2 regions of the Allobosea sp. GW821-FHT10B12 genome follow, and region 2 is predicted to be linked to the other one. Evidence: predicted binding sites of a transcription regulator. Region 2 holds the regulator's gene; the other holds the start of a gene.
The links. Region 2 encodes LexA, which represses DNA repair genes until DNA is damaged. Its sites were predicted from a motif close to TGTTCNNNNTGTGTTCNG; they were not measured.

Region 1: a site for LexA is predicted at 2,575-2,592, ahead of uvrA (excinuclease ABC subunit UvrA). Genes of this name have one in related genera too.

The regions. Positions count from the first base shown of each region.
Region 1 covers NZ_JBWKNL010000008.1:7,102-15,326, reverse strand. Annotated here, with positions in the region: gene uvrA (excinuclease ABC subunit UvrA) at 1-2,473, opposite strand, end outside; gene AC07O0_RS23765 (MFS transporter) at 2,616-3,815, opposite strand; gene AC07O0_RS23760 (GNAT family N-acetyltransferase) at 3,791-4,378, opposite strand; partial or broken gene AC07O0_RS23755 (YjiS-like domain-containing protein) at 4,442-4,582, opposite strand; gene AC07O0_RS23750 (LysR family transcriptional regulator) at 4,695-5,579, shown strand; gene AC07O0_RS23745 (ABC transporter substrate-binding protein) at 5,773-6,765, shown strand; gene AC07O0_RS23740 (ABC transporter permease) at 6,762-7,619, shown strand; gene AC07O0_RS23735 (putative quinol monooxygenase) at 7,713-8,012, shown strand; gene aroA (3-phosphoshikimate 1-carboxyvinyltransferase) at 8,195-8,225, shown strand, end outside.
Region 2 covers NZ_JBWKNL010000002.1:405,632-413,856, forward strand. Annotated here, with positions in the region: gene AC07O0_RS07235 (ComEC/Rec2 family competence protein) at 1-1,329, shown strand, start outside; gene lexA (transcriptional repressor LexA) at 1,323-2,060, opposite strand; gene AC07O0_RS07245 (molybdopterin molybdotransferase MoeA) at 2,164-3,375, opposite strand; gene moaC (cyclic pyranopterin monophosphate synthase MoaC) at 3,372-3,860, opposite strand; gene trpC (indole-3-glycerol phosphate synthase TrpC) at 3,857-4,669, opposite strand; gene trpD (anthranilate phosphoribosyltransferase) at 4,678-5,691, opposite strand; gene AC07O0_RS07265 (anthranilate synthase component II) at 5,785-6,438, opposite strand; gene AC07O0_RS07270 (DUF1579 domain-containing protein) at 6,572-7,111, opposite strand; gene AC07O0_RS07275 (SRPBCC family protein) at 7,166-7,525, opposite strand; gene AC07O0_RS07280 (hypothetical protein) at 7,553-7,717, opposite strand; gene AC07O0_RS07285 (DUF899 domain-containing protein) at 7,837-8,225, opposite strand, start outside.

The DNA.
Region 1 (8,225 bases), on a different contig from region 2:
CCGTCATGTCGAGCACGTCGGCGATCGAGCGCTCGCGGTATTTCACCTCGAGCGTCTCGCGGTCATAGCGCTTGCCCTTGCAGACGTCGCAGGTGACGTAGACGTCGGGCAGGAAGTGCATCTCGATCTTGATGACGCCGTCGCCCTGGCAGGCCTCGCAGCGGCCGCCCTTGACGTTGAACGAGAAGCGGCCGGCCTGGTAGCCGCGCGCCTTGGCCTCGGGCAGGCCGGCGAACCATTCGCGGATCGGCGTGAAGGCGCCGGTATAGGTCGCCGGGTTACTGCGCGGAGTTCTGCCAATGGGCGACTGGTCGATGTCGATGACCTTGTCGAGATGCTCCATGCCCTCGATGCGGTCATGGCTCGCCGGGTGCTCGATCGAGCCGTTGAGCTTGCGCGCGATGGCCTTGTAGAGCGTGTCGATGATCAGCGTCGACTTGCCGCCGCCCGAGACGCCGGTAATGCAGGTGAACAGGCCGAGCGGCACGTCGACCGTGACGTCCTTGAGGTTGTTGCCGCGGGCGCCGACGATCTTCAGGGAGCGGCCCTTCTGCGGCTTGCGGCGCTTCAGCGGCACCGGCACGCTCATCTCGCCGGTGAGGTATTTTCCGGTGAGCGAGTTCGGGTCGCTGAGGATGTCCTGCGGCGTGCCCTTCGAGACGATCTCGCCGCCATGGATGCCGGCGCCGGGGCCGACATCGACGACATAGTCGGCGGTCAGGATCGCGTCCTCGTCATGCTCGACCACGATCACGGTGTTGCCGAGGTCGCGCAGCCGGCGCAGCGTGCCGAGCAGGCGCTCATTGTCGCGCTGATGCAGGCCGATCGAGGGCTCGTCCAGCACATAGAGCACGCCGGTGAGGCCCGAACCGATCTGGCTGGCGAGGCGGATGCGCTGGCTCTCGCCGCCGGACAGCGTGCGCGAGCCGCGCGCCAGCGTCAGGTATTCCAGGCCGACATCGAGCAGGAAGGTCAGCCGGTCGCGGATTTCCTTGAGGATGCGCGGGGCGATCTCGTTCTGCTTCGCCGACAGGCGCGAGGGCAGGGCGCTGACCCAGGCGAGCGCGTCCTTGACCGAGAGCTGCGAGATCTCGCCGATATGGCGCATGTCGATCTTGACCGCCAGCGCCTCGGGCTTGAGCCGGAAGCCGTTGCAGGCCGCGCAGGGCGTCTCCGACATGAAGCGGCCGATCTCCTCACGGGCCCAGTCGCTCTCGGTCTCCTTCCAGCGCCGCTCCATATTGGTGATCACGCCCTCGAAGGGCTTCTTCACCTCATAGGCGCGCAGGCCGTCATTATACGCCATGCGCACGGCTTCCGTGCCGGTGCCGAACAGGATGGCGTCGCGGGCGCTCGTTGGCAGCTCCGACCAGGGCTTGGTGGTCGAGAAGCCGAAATGCTTGGCGAGCGCATCGAGCGTCTGGCCGTAATAGGGCGAGGTCGACTTGGCCCAGGGCGCGATCGCGCCCTTCTTCAAGCTGAGCGAATGATCCGGGACGATCATCTCCGGATCGATCCGCATCTCGTGGCCGAGCCCGTCGCAGGCCGGGCAGGCGCCGAACGGGTTGTTGAACGAGAACAGGCGCGGCTCGATCTCGGGGATGGTGAAGCCGGAGACCGGGCAGGCGAACTTCGAGGAGAAGGTGACGCGGCGGGCCTCGCCGTTCTCCTCCTTCTCGTCGGCATACTCGAAAACCGCGATGCCGTCGGCAAGGTCGAGCGCCTGCTCCAGCGAGTCGGCGAGGCGGGCACCGAGATCGGGGCGGATCACGATGCGGTCGACGACGACGTCGATGTCGTGCTTGAACTTCTTGTCGAGGCTAGGGGCGTCCGGGATCTCGTAGAACTCGCCATTGACCTTGACGCGCTGGAAGCCGCGCTTCAGCCAGTCGGCCATCTCCTTGCGGAACTCGCCCTTGCGGCCGCGCACTACCGGCGCGAGCAGGTAGCCGCGGGTCTTCTCCGGCAATTCGACCAGCCGGTCGACCATCTGCTGCACGGTCTGGCTCTCGATCGGCAGGCCGGTCGCCGGCGAATAGGGGATGCCGACGCGCGCCCAGAGCAGGCGCATATAGTCGTGGATCTCGGTGACGGTGCCGACCGTCGAGCGCGGGTTCTTCGAGGTCGTCTTCTGCTCGATCGAGATCGCCGGCGAGAGCCCGTCGATCTGGTCGACATCGGGCTTCTGCATCATCTCGAGGAACTGGCGGGCATAGGCCGAGAGCGACTCGACATAGCGGCGCTGGCCCTCCGCATAGATCGTGTCGAAGGCGAGCGAGGACTTGCCCGAGCCGGAAAGGCCGGTGAACACCACGAGCTTGTCGCGCGGAATGGCGAGGTCGACATTCTTGAGATTGTGCTCGCGCGCGCCGCGCACCGAGATGACGCGGGCATTCGGATCGGCCGCACGGTTGCGGTCGAACATGTCTTCCAGCGTCGCGGCCTGTTCGGCGAGCGTGGTCTTGCGAGCCATGGTGGTGTCCGATTGAGCTTTAGCCGTACAGATAGGGCAATCGCCGTGCCGTGCCAGTGCAGCCGGGCGAGAGGCGGGCATGAGTAGCACGCAGCCGCCGATGTTGCTGCATTGTTCTTGTGGGGTGTGCTGACAGAGATTGTCAGGAGCGTGGCAGGCTGCGGAAGCGGCGCCGGAGCAGGATCGCCGCGACCAGCATGGCCAGCGCCAGCGTCCCCGACAGGATCAACGCCGCCGAGGCGCCATAGCGCTCGATCAGCAGCGCATAGGCGAGGGGCGCGGCGGCCGAGAGGAAGAAGCCAGGCGCCAGCAGGCGGCCGACATAGGCGCCGTAGCTTTTCGGATCGAACAGCATCAATGGCAGCGTGCCGCGCGTGATCGTCAGCACGCCGTTGCCGGCGCCATAGAAGAAGGCGAAGGCGAGCGCCGCGATGGCGCTCGCGCCACCGGCGAGCCCGACGACGAAACAGAGCGGCAGCACCAGGCAGGCAACGAGGTTGAGGTCGAACGGGCTGGTCTTCGCCCCGAACAGGACTTCGCCGAGCCGCGCCAGGGACTGGCCGATGCCGCGCGTCGCACCGATCCAGACCGCGGCCGCGGCGGGCAGGCCGAGCCCGGCGAGGATGCCGATCATATGGGCGGACATGCCGGCATTGAGGATGCCGGCGAAGGTGACGATCAGCGCATAGAGCAGGCCGGCGAAGCGGGTGTCGGCCGGGCTGAGCGTAACGACGGGCTTTGCGGCGGCAGCGTCGGACTGGGGCCGCGCCGAGACCGCAGGCAGCGTCAGATGCAGGGGCAAGGTGAGCAGCGCGAAGCCGGCATAGGCGATCAGTGCGCCGCGCCAGCCGAACTGCTCGGCGAGCGCATGGCCGAGCGGCCAGAACACGGTCGAGGCGAGGCCGCCGAGCAGGGTGATCTGGGCGATCGGCCGGCGCGCGGCGCTGCCGCCGATCCGGGCCAGTGCTGCGAAGGCGGCGTCGTAGAGGGTGAGCCGCATGGCGAGGCCGAGGCAGAGCCAGGCGGCGTAGTAAGCGGCGATTGTATGGGCGAAAGCGAGGCCGAGGCAGCCCGCGGCGGTGAGCAGCGAGCCCACGCACATCGCGGCGCGGCCGCCATGGCGGTCGATCAGCCGGCCGACTGCGCCGGAGGTCAGCCCCATCACCAGCAGCCCGGCCGAGAGCCCGCCATGGATGATCGCCTGCGACCAGCCGAGTTCGTTGCCGATCAGTTCACCAAAGGCGCCGACCAGGTAATAGGAGATGCCCCAGGAAATGAGCTGCGCCAGCCCGAGGCAGAAGACGGTGCGGCGGGAGATCACCTGGCCGATCCGGCCGTCCATGGCTGTGGCAGCATCCCGTCCCCCGGGCCGAGGCTGCGCTGCATCAGCACGGTGTCAACCCAGCGGCCGAACTTGAAGCCGGTCGAGCGCAAGGTGCCGACGGGCTCGAAGCCGAAGCGGCGATGCAGGCCGATCGAACCGGCATTGCCGCTGTCGCCGATATTGGCAAGCATCTGGCGCCAGGGCCCGGCCTCGCAGCGGCCGATCAGTGCGCCGAGCAAAGAGGAGCCGATCTTCCGGCCACCGAACCCATCGGCGACATAGATCGAGTCCTCGATGGTGTGGCGATAGGCCGGGCGAGGGCGATAGGACGTCGCATAGCTGTAGCCGACGATCCGACCGTCCTGCTCGGCGGCGAGATAGGGCAGGCCGAGTCCCAGCACCGCCTCTCGTCGTGCCAGCATCTCCGCGACGCTCGGCGGCGTCTCCTCGAAGCTGGCAAGACCATAAAGGACATGATGGGTGTAGATCGCCTGGATCGCGGCCATGTCCGCCTCCTCAGCATCGCGGACGAGGATGGGCGGTACCGCGTCGCCGGCGGCCTCAAAGGTCGTCATCGTCATCGTTCCGGCCCGGCAGGGCCGCCTTTCCGTCTTGTCGGGGCGCCCGGTCAGCGCCTCCTGTCGCGTCACACCGATATCGGCGAGGCGGTGCTCGTCGAGTTCGCGCAGGGTCCGCAATTGCTGATAGCGCGAATGCTGGGAGGAGCCGAGATAGTTTGCTGCCTCAAGCAGCAGCTGTCGTCCTGCAGACCAGATCCCGTTCATCGCTCGCGCCTTGCCGCGGTCGGATTCTTCCGAACCGCCAAGGCAGCTTGCGCTTTGCCGTCTCATAAATGAAGCTTCTCGAAGTTATGCAGAGCATGAGAAATTCTTTGAGATGCGCGATCTTCGCCTCGATCAGCTCGACAGCTTCCGCCAGGTGATCGCGCTCGGCAGCTTCTCGGCGGCGGCCGAGAGGCTCGGCCTGAGCCAGCCGGCGGTCAGCCTGCAGATCCGCGAGCTCGAGCGCCGGCTCGGCACGGTGCTGATCGAGCGGGTCGGACGCCGGGCGCAGCCGACGGCCGCAGGCACCGAATTGCTCGACCATGCCAGCCGGATCGCGGCGGCGGTGGCGGCGGCGCAAGAGGCGATGGCGCGGCACGCGACCGGAGCGATGGGCCGCGTCCGGATCGGCACCGGCGCCACCGCCTGCATCTTCCTGCTGCCGCCGGTGCTGCGCGAATTGCGCCAGCGCCACCCGACGCTGGAGATCACGGTCAGCACCGGCAACACCTCCGACATCGTCAAGGCGATCGAGGACAACCAGATCGATATCGGCCTGGTCTCGCTGCCGGCCGCGGGCCGCAGCCTCGACGTGACGCCGCTGCTGGAGGACGAGTTCGCCGTGATCGCCCCACCGGGCATGGACTTGCCGGCGCGGTTGACGCCCGAAGCGCTGGCGCGTCTGCCGGTGCTGCTGTTCGAACCCGGCGGCATCACGCGGCGCATCGCCGATGAATGGTTTGCCCGCGCCGGCGTGACGCTGCGCCCGGTGATGTCGCTCGGCAGTGTCGAGGCGATCAAGCGGCTGGTCGGCGCCGGCCTTGGCTGCGCTATCCTGCCCGGCATGGCGGTGCGCGGCGAGAGCGACGGGCTGGTGGTGCGCTCTTTGTCGCCGCGGGTGCATCGCACCCTCGGCCTCGTGCTGCGCAAAGACAAGCCGCTGCATCGCGGCCTGCGCGAAACGCTGAAGGCGTTGCGGGCGCTCGCTACGCTCGGCTGAGCTAGCACTGCTGACAGGTCCGGTCAGGCGCGCGGTCCATCCCATCCGCCGTTTGCGCAGTGCCCATGATTTGAAAGCGGCGCTAAGGTTTTCGCCTGTCGGGCGGAACATTTCGCCTGCTTTCGCGCTTCGTGGACATTCCGGGGAGTCAGGTGCCGCGATCGGGCACAGCAGCCAGCGGGGGATCGTCATGATGAAAGCCGTTCTGCGAGGGGCCGCGCTGCTGTTCGGCCTCGGCCTCACCGCTTCCGGGTTCGCCTGCGAGCTCAACCGGCCGCTGAAGATGGCCGGGCTCGACTATGATTCCGCCGCCTTCCACGGCGCAGTCGCCAGCGCCATCGCCGAGAAGGGCTTTGGCTGCAAGGTCGAGCGCGTGCCGGGCGTGATTGCGCCATTGGTCAACGGCCTGGGGCGCGGTGATGTCGACATCGTCATGGAGATCTGGCTGGCCAACCCGGTCGAGGCCTGGCTCAAGGAATCTGCTGCCGGCAAGGTCGAGCCGCTGGGCACGACCTTCCCCGATGCGACCGAGGGCTGGTTCGTGCCGCGCTATCTCGTCTCCGGCCCCGACGCCAAGGCGCCCGAGCTGAAATCGGTGCAGGACCTCAAGCGCTATAAGGACCTGTTCACCGATCCGGACGAACCGGGCAAGGGTCGCTTCTACAATTGCGTCGCCGGCTGGGTCTGCGAGGGCATCAACAGCAAGAAGCTCGTCGCCTACGGGCTCTCCGGCGATTTCACCAATCTGCGCGGCGGCTCGGGCGAGGCGATCGTCGCCGCTGTCGAATCCGCCCTGAAGCGCAAGCGGCCGGTGGTGTTCTATTATTGGGGGCCGAGCTGGCTGCTCGGCGCCTATGACCTGGTCAAGCTCGAGGAACCGGCCTTCGACCAGGCGATCTGGGACGAGCTCAAGGCGAGCGATGCGCCCAAGCGCGCCACTGCCTATCCGGTGAGCCGCGTCGTCATCGGCGCCAATGTTGAGCTGGCGAAGAAGGCGCCGCAGCTCGCCGGCTTCTTCAGGAAGTACACCACCACCAGCGAACTGACCTCGAAAATGCTCGCCGAGGCACGTGAGAAGGGCGTCTCGCCCGAGCAGCAGGCGCTCGTCTTCCTCAAGACCCAACCGGATGTCTGGAAAGCCTGGCTGCCGGCTGACATCGCCAGCAAGGTCGCGTCCGGCCTGTGACGCTCGACGGGCTGCCGGATCTCGGCAAGGCGCTGCAAAGGCTGGTCAACCGGGCGGTCGATGCCGTCGTCACCGGCTATGGCAGTGATCTCGACGGTTTTAGCAGGCTGCTGACGGCGCCCGTGCGTGGCGTCGAGGCGGCTCTGCTGCTCATCCCGGTGCCGGTTTTCGTCCTGGCCGTCGCCGCCGGGGCCTGGCTGGCGCGTCGCAGTGTTCGCTTTGCCCTCGCCATGACGATCCTGCCGCTGGTGCTCGTCGGGCTCGGCGTCTGGACCGAGGCGATGCAGACGCTCGCGCTCGTCATCGTCGCGGTGCTGCTGGTCGTTCTGCTCGGCCTTCCACTCGGCGTCGCTGCGGCGCGCCTGCCGCGCCTGGGGCGGGCGCTCGCACCAGTCTATGACCTGATGCAGACCATTCCGAACTTCGTCTATCTGATCCCGGTAGCGATGCTGCTCGGGCTGGGGCGGGCGCCAGCGCTGCTCGCGACCCTGATCTACGCCCTGCCACCCTTCGCGCGGCTGACCGAGCTCGGCCTGCGCGGCATCGATATCGGCATGATCCACGCCGCTCGCGCGCTTGGGCTCGGGCCGTGGCAGACGCTTTGGCTCGTCGAATTGCCTTTGGCGCGGCCGGTGATCCTGCAGGGCCTCAACCAGGCGATCATGCTCTCGCTCGCCATGGTCGTGGTCGCCTCGATGATCGGCGCCAAGGGGCTGGGCGAGGTCGTCCTCCTCGGCCTGCAGCGTGCCGATCCCGGCCTGGGCTTCGTTGGCGGGCTCGCGGTCGTGGCGCTGGCGATCCTGCTCGACCGCATGGCGCAGGCGATCCTTCGGCAGCGGCGGCCGCCGACGTGAGCAGGGGCTGCTGACGGATTCGGTCAGGACGATCGGTTGCGCCGCATCCGTCGCTTGGGCAGGGTGCCGCCCGAAACGGGAGAGGGCGCTGCCATGTACGGGTTGATCGGAAGGATGCGGGCCAAGCCCGGCGAGCGCGAGGCGCTGATCGGCTATATCCTCGAGAGCAGCGGCGAAATGCCAGGCTGCCTGAGCTACATCGTCGCCCGCGATCCCGACGATGCCGACGCGATCTGGGTGACCGAGGTCTGGGATCGCGAGGAGAGCCACAAGGCCTCGCTCGCTTTGCCGGCCGTGCAGGCGGCGATCGCCAAGGCCAAGCCGATCATCGCCGGCTTCGACAGCCATGTCGTCACGCAGCCGGTGGGTGGGTTCGGGCTGGCGAAGGGCTGACCCATTCGCCGTCATGGTCGGGCTTGTCCCGACCATCCACGTCTTTCTGATCGAGAGTGGTGCTCAAGACGTGGATGCTCGCCACAAGGGCGAGCATGACGGTTTGGGTTCGCAATGACGGTATGCCTTCCGCTTGCCGGCTGCACGGTCTAAGACCCTCACGACCGAGCCGCGAGCCTGCCATGACCCAATCCGCCCTGAGCAAACTCACCA
Region 2 (8,225 bases):
GCCGGCACGATCTTCTGGTTGGCGCGGGCGCTGCTGGCCCTGTCGCAGACGGCAGCGCTGCATTGGCCGGTGAAGAAGCTCGCGGCGCTTGCGGCCATGCTCGGCGCCACCGGCTATTGCGTCTTCTCTGGCGCCGAGGTTGCGACCGTGCGCTCGCTGATCATGACGCTGGTGATGCTGGGCGCGATCCTGGTTGACCGGCCGGCGCTCAGCATGCGCAATCTTGCCCTGTCCGCGATCATCGTGCTGCTGCGGGAGCCGGAGGCGCTGCTCGGCCCGAGCTTCCAGATGTCGTTCGGAGCGGTGGCGGCGCTGATCGCCTTCGCCGAACGCTGGCAGGAGCGGGCACCCGATGCGGCCGCGGCCTCCTGGCCCTGGCCACTGCGGCCGCTCTGGCTTTCGGCCGTCGGGATCCTGACCACCACCATGGTCGCGACCGCGGCGACGGCGCCCTATGGCGTCTATCATTTCCAAACCTTCAACCCGTTCGGCCTGCTCGGCAATGCATTGGCGCTGCCCTTCGTTTCGCTGATCGTGATGCCGGCCGCTGTCTTCGGCGTACTCGCCTATCCGTTCGGGCTGGACTGGCCGGCCTGGGCGCTGATGGGCTGGGCCTCCGGCCTCGTGCTCCAGCTTGCCCATTGGGTCGCCGGCATCGAACGCTCGACTGTCGTGCTGCCCGCCTTCGGCCCGCTCGCCCTGATCCTGTTCTCGCTGTCGCTGCTCTGGCTGACCTTGTGGACGACGGCGCTACGTTTCCTCGCTGCGGTGCCTCTGGTCGGCGGGCTGGCGCTGGCCTCGGCTCCGTCGCGACCGGACATCATGATCGAGCGCGACGGCTCGGGCGTATTGGTCCGTGGGCCGGACGGGAAGATGGTACTGGCCGGCAAGCCGAGCCGTTTCGTGCTGACGCAATGGCTCCATGCCGACGGCGATTCGCGCTCGCCCGACGATGCGGCGCTCCGCAACGGCGTCGCCTGCGATGCGCGCGGCTGCGTCATCCGCCTGCCGGATGGCCGCAGCGTCGCCTATACCCGCGACCGCATCGCTTTGGTCGAAGACTGCCTGCGCGCCGATCTGGTGGTGACATCGCTTTATTGGAGCGCGCCCTGCGCGGCGCGATTGATCGACCGCAGCGCACTGATCCGCGACGGTGCGACCGCCTATCATGCTGCCCGCGGCGGCTGGCGTGCGCTAACGGCCGACGAGGCGACCCGCCTGCGTCCCTGGACCCGTGCACGGCCAGAGACAAGGCCAGTGCCCGAACCTGCCCCTGCGCCGACCTCCGCGGCAGCGGAGCCGGCGCAGGATCCGGACGTGCTTCAGTAGCGCCGCATCAGATTGACGAGACGGCCCTGGATCTTGACCCGGTCTGGGCCGAGCACGCGCGTCTCATAGGCCGGGTTGGCGGCTTCGAGCGCGATCGAGGAGCCGCGCTTGCGCAGGCGCTTCAGCGTCGCCTCCTCGTCGTCGATCAGGGCGACGATGATGTCACCGGTATTGGCGGTGTCCTGCTTGCGGATCACGACGGTGTCGCCGTCGAGGATGCCGGCCTCGATCATCGAATCGCCGCGGACTTCGAGGGCGTAATGCTCGCCGCCGCCGAGCATGTCGGCTGGCATCGAGACGCTATGACTGCGATCCTGGATCGCCGAGATCGGCGTACCGGCGGCGATGCGGCCCATGACCGGGATCGAGACGGTCGAACGCCCGCTCTCCTCGGCGGCCGGCGGACGCGGCTTCGTCAGATTGACTGCCGGCGCCTGAGCAGGTGGCGTCTGGCCGAGCCCGCCCTGGACGACCGAAGGGCTGAAGCGGCCGCGTTGCGCCTGCGGCCCGCCGATCCCGTCAGGCATCTTGATGACTTCGAGGGCGCGCGCCCGGTTCGGAAGCCGGCGAATGAAGCCGCGCTCCTCCAGCGCCATGATCAACCGGTGGATGCCGGATTTGGAGCGCAGGTCGAGCGCATCCTTCATCTCGTCGAAGGATGGCGGCACGCCGGATTCGCGCAGGCGTTCATGGATGAAGCGAAGCAGTTCGAACTGTTTGCGTGTCAGCATGATCGCGCCGTCCGCCTCTCGGGCTAGAATCGAAACAAAGCACGAACACCATACTCGTTCGCCTTGTGTTCCGCAAGGCGCATCCTGCCGCAAGGTGAACAGATCAGCGCAGCCGGATGATGCGGCAGAGCTCGCCGGCCTTGGCCGGCTCGGCGAAGGCGGGGCGGATCACCAGCGCCTCGGCTCGCGACAGGTTCGCCAGCATCGAGGAATCCTGCTTGGCGAAGGGCCTGACGCGCCGCTCGCCGTCGGTGGTCTCGACGGTGGCGCGCAGATAATCCTGGCGCTCGTCATTGGCCGGCAAATCCACAGAGAGGATAGCAGGCTCGCTGCGGTCGCGCTCGGGATCGTCGATGCCGAGCAGAGCCTCGACCAGCGGCATCGCGAAGAGATGCCCACAGACGATCGAGGAGACCGGGTTACCGGGCAGGCCGAGCGCGACCATTTCGCCCAGCCGGCCCATCATCATCGGCTTGCCGGGGCGCATCGCGATCTTCCAGAAGCCGAGTTCCATGCCTTGCGCCTTCAGCGCGGCCTGGACGAGATCGTGCTCGCCGACCGAGGCGCCGCCGAGGGTGATCAGGACGTCGGCACCGGCTTTGCGCGCCGCTTCGATCTTGGCGGCGAGATCGGGATGATCGTCGCGGGCGATACCAAGGTCGAGCGCCGTGCCGCCGGCCTGCTCGACCAGAGCGGCGAGGGCAAAGCTGTTGGAGGCGACGATCTGGTCGGGGCCGACGGATTCGCCCGGCAGGACGAGCTCGTCGCCAGTAGCGAGGATCGCGACCAGCGGCTTGCGGCGGACCGAAAGTATCGGATGCCCTGCGGCAGCGGCGAGACCAAGCGCAGCGCTGTCGAGCCGGCGGCCGGCCTTCAGTAAGATCTCGCCGGTTCTGAAGTCGAGTCCCGCGAGGCGGACGAAATGGCCCTGATCGGCGGGTTTGGTGACGCGGATCACCAGGCTGCCGACGCCTTCGGCATGCTCCTGGATCAGAATTGTATCCGCGCCTTCAGGCAATGGCGCTCCGGTAAAAATCCGCACTGCCTCGCCAAGTGAAACCTTGCCGGAAAAGCGGCGACCGGCGGCGGACTCGCCGACAACGCGGAGTTGGGCGCCGCGCGCCAAATCCTCGGCGCGCACGGCATAACCGTCCATGGCCGAATTGGCGAAGGGCGGCTGGGTCCGGAGCGCTGCTACGTCTTCAGCCAGCACGCGGCCGGCGCACTTTGCCAGCGGCAGTGTCTCGGCCGGCGTCGGGCCGGGCACGCTGTCGAGCAGCGCTCCAAGCGCGACGGAAACGGGGGTGAGGCTCATGCCGATGGCCCTGCGAGCTCATAGGTTCCGGACTTGCCGCCGGATTTATGCACGAGACGGATGCCTTCGATATGCATGGCGCGATCGACCGCCTTCACCATGTCGTAGACGGTGAGGCAGGCGACACTGACGGCGGTCAGCGCCTCCATCTCGACGCCGGTCTTGCCGGTGAGCTTGACCTCGGCGCGGACGCGCACGCCGGGAAGCGCCTCGTCGATCGAAAGGTCGACCGCGATCTTCGAGAGCAGCAGCGGGTGGCAGAGCGGGATCAGTTCATGGGCGCGCTTGGCCGCCATGATGCCGGCGAGACGGGCGGTGCCGAGCACGTCGCCCTTCTTGGCCTCGCCGTCGCGGACGATGGCGAGCGTCTCGGCCTGCATCACCACATGGCCCTCGGCGACGGCGACCCTGACGGTCTCGGCCTTGTCGCCGACATCGACCATATGGGCTTCGCCCTTCTGGTCGAGATGGGTGAGGCGGCTCACGCCGCGGCCTCGGTCGCGTTGCCCGTCAGAAGCTGGCGAGTCGCGGCCGTTACGTCCGGTTGCCGCATCAGGCTCTCGCCGACCAGGAAGGTGTTGACGCCGCAGGCCTGCAGGCGGGCGATGTCGGCATGGCTGAAGATGCCACTCTCGCCGACGAGCAGGCGATCCTTCGGCACGCGCGGCGCCAAACGCTCAGTGACGGCGAGGTTGAGCTCGAAAGAGCGCAGGTCGCGGTTGTTGATGCCGACGAGCCTGGTGTCGAGCGCCAACGCCCGTTCCAGCTCGGCTTCGTCATGGACCTCGGCAAGCGCAGCCATGCCGAGCGCCTTGGCGGTAGCGATGAGCTCGCGCGCCGCGCCGTCGTCAAGCGAGGCCATGATGATCAGGATACAGTCGGCGCCCCAGCTTCGCGCTTCGAAGACCTGATACGGCTCGAACATGAAGTCCTTGCGCAGGCCGGGCAGGCCGGAGGCGGCGCGCGCCTGCGCAAGATATTCCGGTCGGCCCTGGAAGGAGGGCGTGTCGGTTAGCACCGAGAGGCAGGCGGCGCCGCCTTCGGCATAGGCCTTGGCCAGCGCCGGGGGGTCGAAATCGGCACGGATCAGGCCCTTGGAGGGCGAGGCCTTCTTGATCTCGGCAATCAGGGCCGGGCCGCCGGCGCGGTGCTTTTCTTCCAGCGCGCCGATGAAGTCGCGCGGCGCGGGCATTGTCGTGGCGCGCTTCTCGATCTCGGCCTGCGGCACGGCGGCACGGGCCGCCGCGATCTCCTCGCGCTTATAGGCCTCGATCCGCCTGAGGATATCGGACATGGGCAGCCTCACGCATTGGAGCTGGCGACGAGGGTCGCGAGCGCCGCCTTGGCCTTGCCATTGTCCAGCACCGCATAGGCTTGCGCCAGCCCCTCGCCGAGCGCTGCCGCCTTGCCGGCAACGACGAGCGCGGCTGCGGCGTTGAAGGCGGCGATGTCGCGGAAGGCGCTCTTCGCCCCGCCAAGCACCTCCTGCAGTGCCTGCGCGTTCTGTGCCGGCTCGCCGCCGCGCAGATCCTCAGGCTTGGCGCGGGCGATGCCGACGTCTTCCGGGGCGATCGAGAAGCTCTCGATCTTGCCGTCCTTCAGCGCGACGACGCGGGTCGGGCCGGTCGTGGTGATCTCGTCGAGCCCGTCGGAGCCGTGCACGGCCCAGACCCTCTTCGAGCCGAGCGATTGCAGCACCTTGACCATCGGCTCCAGCCAGGTCTCGGAGAAGGCGCCGATCAATTGCTGCTTGACGCCGGCTGGGTTCGAGAGCGGGCCGACCAGGTTGAAGATGGTGCGGGTGCCGAGCTCGGTGCGCACCGGTCCGACATGGCGCATCGAGGCATGATGGGTCGGCGCGAACATGAAGCCGACGCCAGCCTGCGCGATGCAGCGTTCGGTGGCGGCCGGCTCCAACCCGACCTTGACGCCGAGCGCAGTCAGCACGTCGGCGGCGCCGGAGCGCGAGGACGCGGCGCGGTTGCCGTGCTTGGCGACCGGGACGCCGCAGGCCGCGACGATGATCGAGGCGAGGGTCGAGACATTGTAGGAGCCCGAGGCATCGCCACCGGTGCCGACGATGTCGATGGCATCAGCCGGCGCTTCCACGGTGAGCATGCGCGCGCGCATGGCGGTGACCGCGCCGGCGATCTCTTCGGTGGTCTCGCCGCGCACGCGCAGCGCCATCAGGAAGGCGGCGGCCTGCGCATTGGTGACCTCGCCGGAGAGCATGGCCTCGAAGGCGTCGCGAGCTTCCTCGCGCGACAGCGAGGCGCCGGTCGCGACCTTGGCGATGAAGGGTTTGAAGTCGTCCATGGGAACTCGATCGATCAGGCTGTCGCGGAAAGGGCGGCGAAGATCACGATGATTTTGGATCGAACCGATCCAAAATCATAAACGTGATCGATTCTAGGGGTTCAGAGCGGGATCGACGCGAAAAACCGGTTCCCACTTTTTCGCATCCCGCTCTGGGGCGTTCTGGCGCGACCATCGCTCGGCGAGATCGAGGAAATTGCGTAGGATCGTCGCCCCATGCTCCGAGGCGATGCTCTCGGGGTGGAACTGCACGCCATGCACCGGCAGATCGCGATGCGACAGCGCCATGATCATCTCGTCGCCGGCTTCGGCCTCGATCGAGAGCTCTGCCGGGCAGCTTTCCCTGCGGATGACGAGCGAGTGATAGCGCGTCGCCTCGAGCGGACCGTTGATGCCGTGGAACAGGCCACGGGCGCGATGGGTGATGGTCGAGACCTTGCCGTGCATCGGCAGGGGCGCGCGCACGACTTCGCCGCCGAAGACCTGGCCGATCGCTTGCAGGCCGAGGCAGACGCCGAAGATCGGTTTCCTGTTTGCGCCCTCGCGCACGAGATCGAGGCAGATGCCGGCCTCGTTCGGCGTGCAGGGGCCGGGCGAGAGCACGACCGCGTCGTGGTCGCCGGCGAGGGCCTCGCTGACCGACAGCGTATCGTTGCGGCGCACGTCGACCTTGGCCCCGAGCCCGCCGATCAGGTGGACCAGGTTCCAGGTGAAGCTGTCGTAATTGTCGATCAGCAGGATGCGCATCGCGTCTAGGCCGTTCCCACCCAGTTTCTCAGGGCTGCACATGCCCCCGAACGCGCGCGCCGGTCAAGCGCGAGGGCGCGGAGCTGGTCGCTCCGCGCCCTCGACAGATGGTTCCATATGCCGGCGATAGCGGTCACTTCACCCGGCGATAATGCGCCGTCATGAACTGGACCCACTGGCCATCCTCGCCCTTGCCGCGCGAGGACAGGACGTGGTGGTCCGGGCTCTTGATCTCGACGATGTCCTGATAGGCGGCCGTCTTGCCGGGCTTGGTGAAGTCCGGACCTTCGGTGTCGAGGGTCAGCACGGTGCCATCGGCGCTGCGCGTGCCGGTATAGACCCACTGATTGCCCATCATCGAGCCGATGAAGGAGCCGACATAGCGTTCCTTCAGTGGATCATAGCCGAGCGTGATCCGGGTCGTCGCCGGGCTGCCGTCGGGCATGCAGCCGGTGCCGTCGCCGACGAGCCAGAGCCCGCCGATGGACGAGTAGGACTGCGTGCCTGAAGACTTCATCGGCGGCTGGTCCGGACCCATCATGCATTCGGTCTCATAGGTCCATTCGCCGACGAGCTGGAGGAGCCAGTCGTGCTCCGCCTGGGGCTTGGTCATGCAGGCGCTCATGTCGTGAGCCTGGTCCTGCGGCTTGTCGAGTTCTGCTGTGTTGGTCATGGCTCTTCCTCCTTTGCTTTGCTTCTCTGGGGTGAACAGTCGAATGCGCCGTGGTCAGGCGGCGGCAGCAACCAGTTGCGGCCGCTCTGTCGCCTGCTTGAGGGCGGCGAGGCCCTTCTCGAAATCGTCGCCGACCATGCGGTCCATGTTGAAGATCGTGCCCATGACCTTGCCGAGGAACGGGCAGGCGCCTTCCATCCGCCAGGTCACCAGCGTGCCGGCTTCAGCCGGGGCGAGCGTGAAGGTGATCAGGTTGTGGCAGGCCATCGGCTTGGTCATGTCGAGGGTGACGGCGAGCTTCACCGGTGCCTGGACCTCGACGATGGCGAGCTCGCCGGTGCCGGCCTGCTTGTTGCCGTCGAAGACATAGACGGCACCGACGCCGGAAGTCGCGCCCTTGAAGCTGCGCTTCATCGCCGGATCCTTCTTCTCATAGGGCGATCAGGCGCCCCATTCCTGGAAGTCCGCGAGCAAGGCGAAGATGCGCTCGGGCGTCGCCCGGATCGTCGCGGAACGGCTGACCTCGAAGATATCGGGCTTGCGTGCGGCGACAATGAGGAGGCCGGCGACAAGGGCGAGCACGGCGATGGCGATGTAGGTGAGCATGGCTTACTCCTGTTCAGGCATTTCGGGCCGTTGTTCCGCCCGTCTGCTGCAAGGACGTGGGCGCCTAGGGCGATCCGACACTGCGGTTGAAAATTTTTTTGGGCTCCAGCCACTACGCCTCAGCCCGCTGCGGGCGCGTGGCAGCAGGCGGCCGGCTCCTCACGCCAGCGGCCGGTCATGTCGGTCTTGCCGGGCGTGTCGTAGCGATCGTGGGGACGGACCCAGTCGGTGAGGTTGCCGGCGGGGCCGGTCTCGTTGCGGCCCTTCGGCGTCAGGTCGAGATACATGTAGGTGCCGAGCACCTCTTCGGCGCCGCGGCCGAAGGTCGAATAGGTCTGGTAGATCGCGCCACCGCCATCCTTCTCGAAGACGGTATGGCCGGAAAGGTCCTCCAGCGGCGAGGCGATCGTCTCGAAATTGTAGAAGGCGTTGGCGAGCTGCTCCGGCGTGTAGGAGACGTCGAAATCGTAGTTGAAGTCGCTGCCATGGGACGAGACCCAGTGGAAGT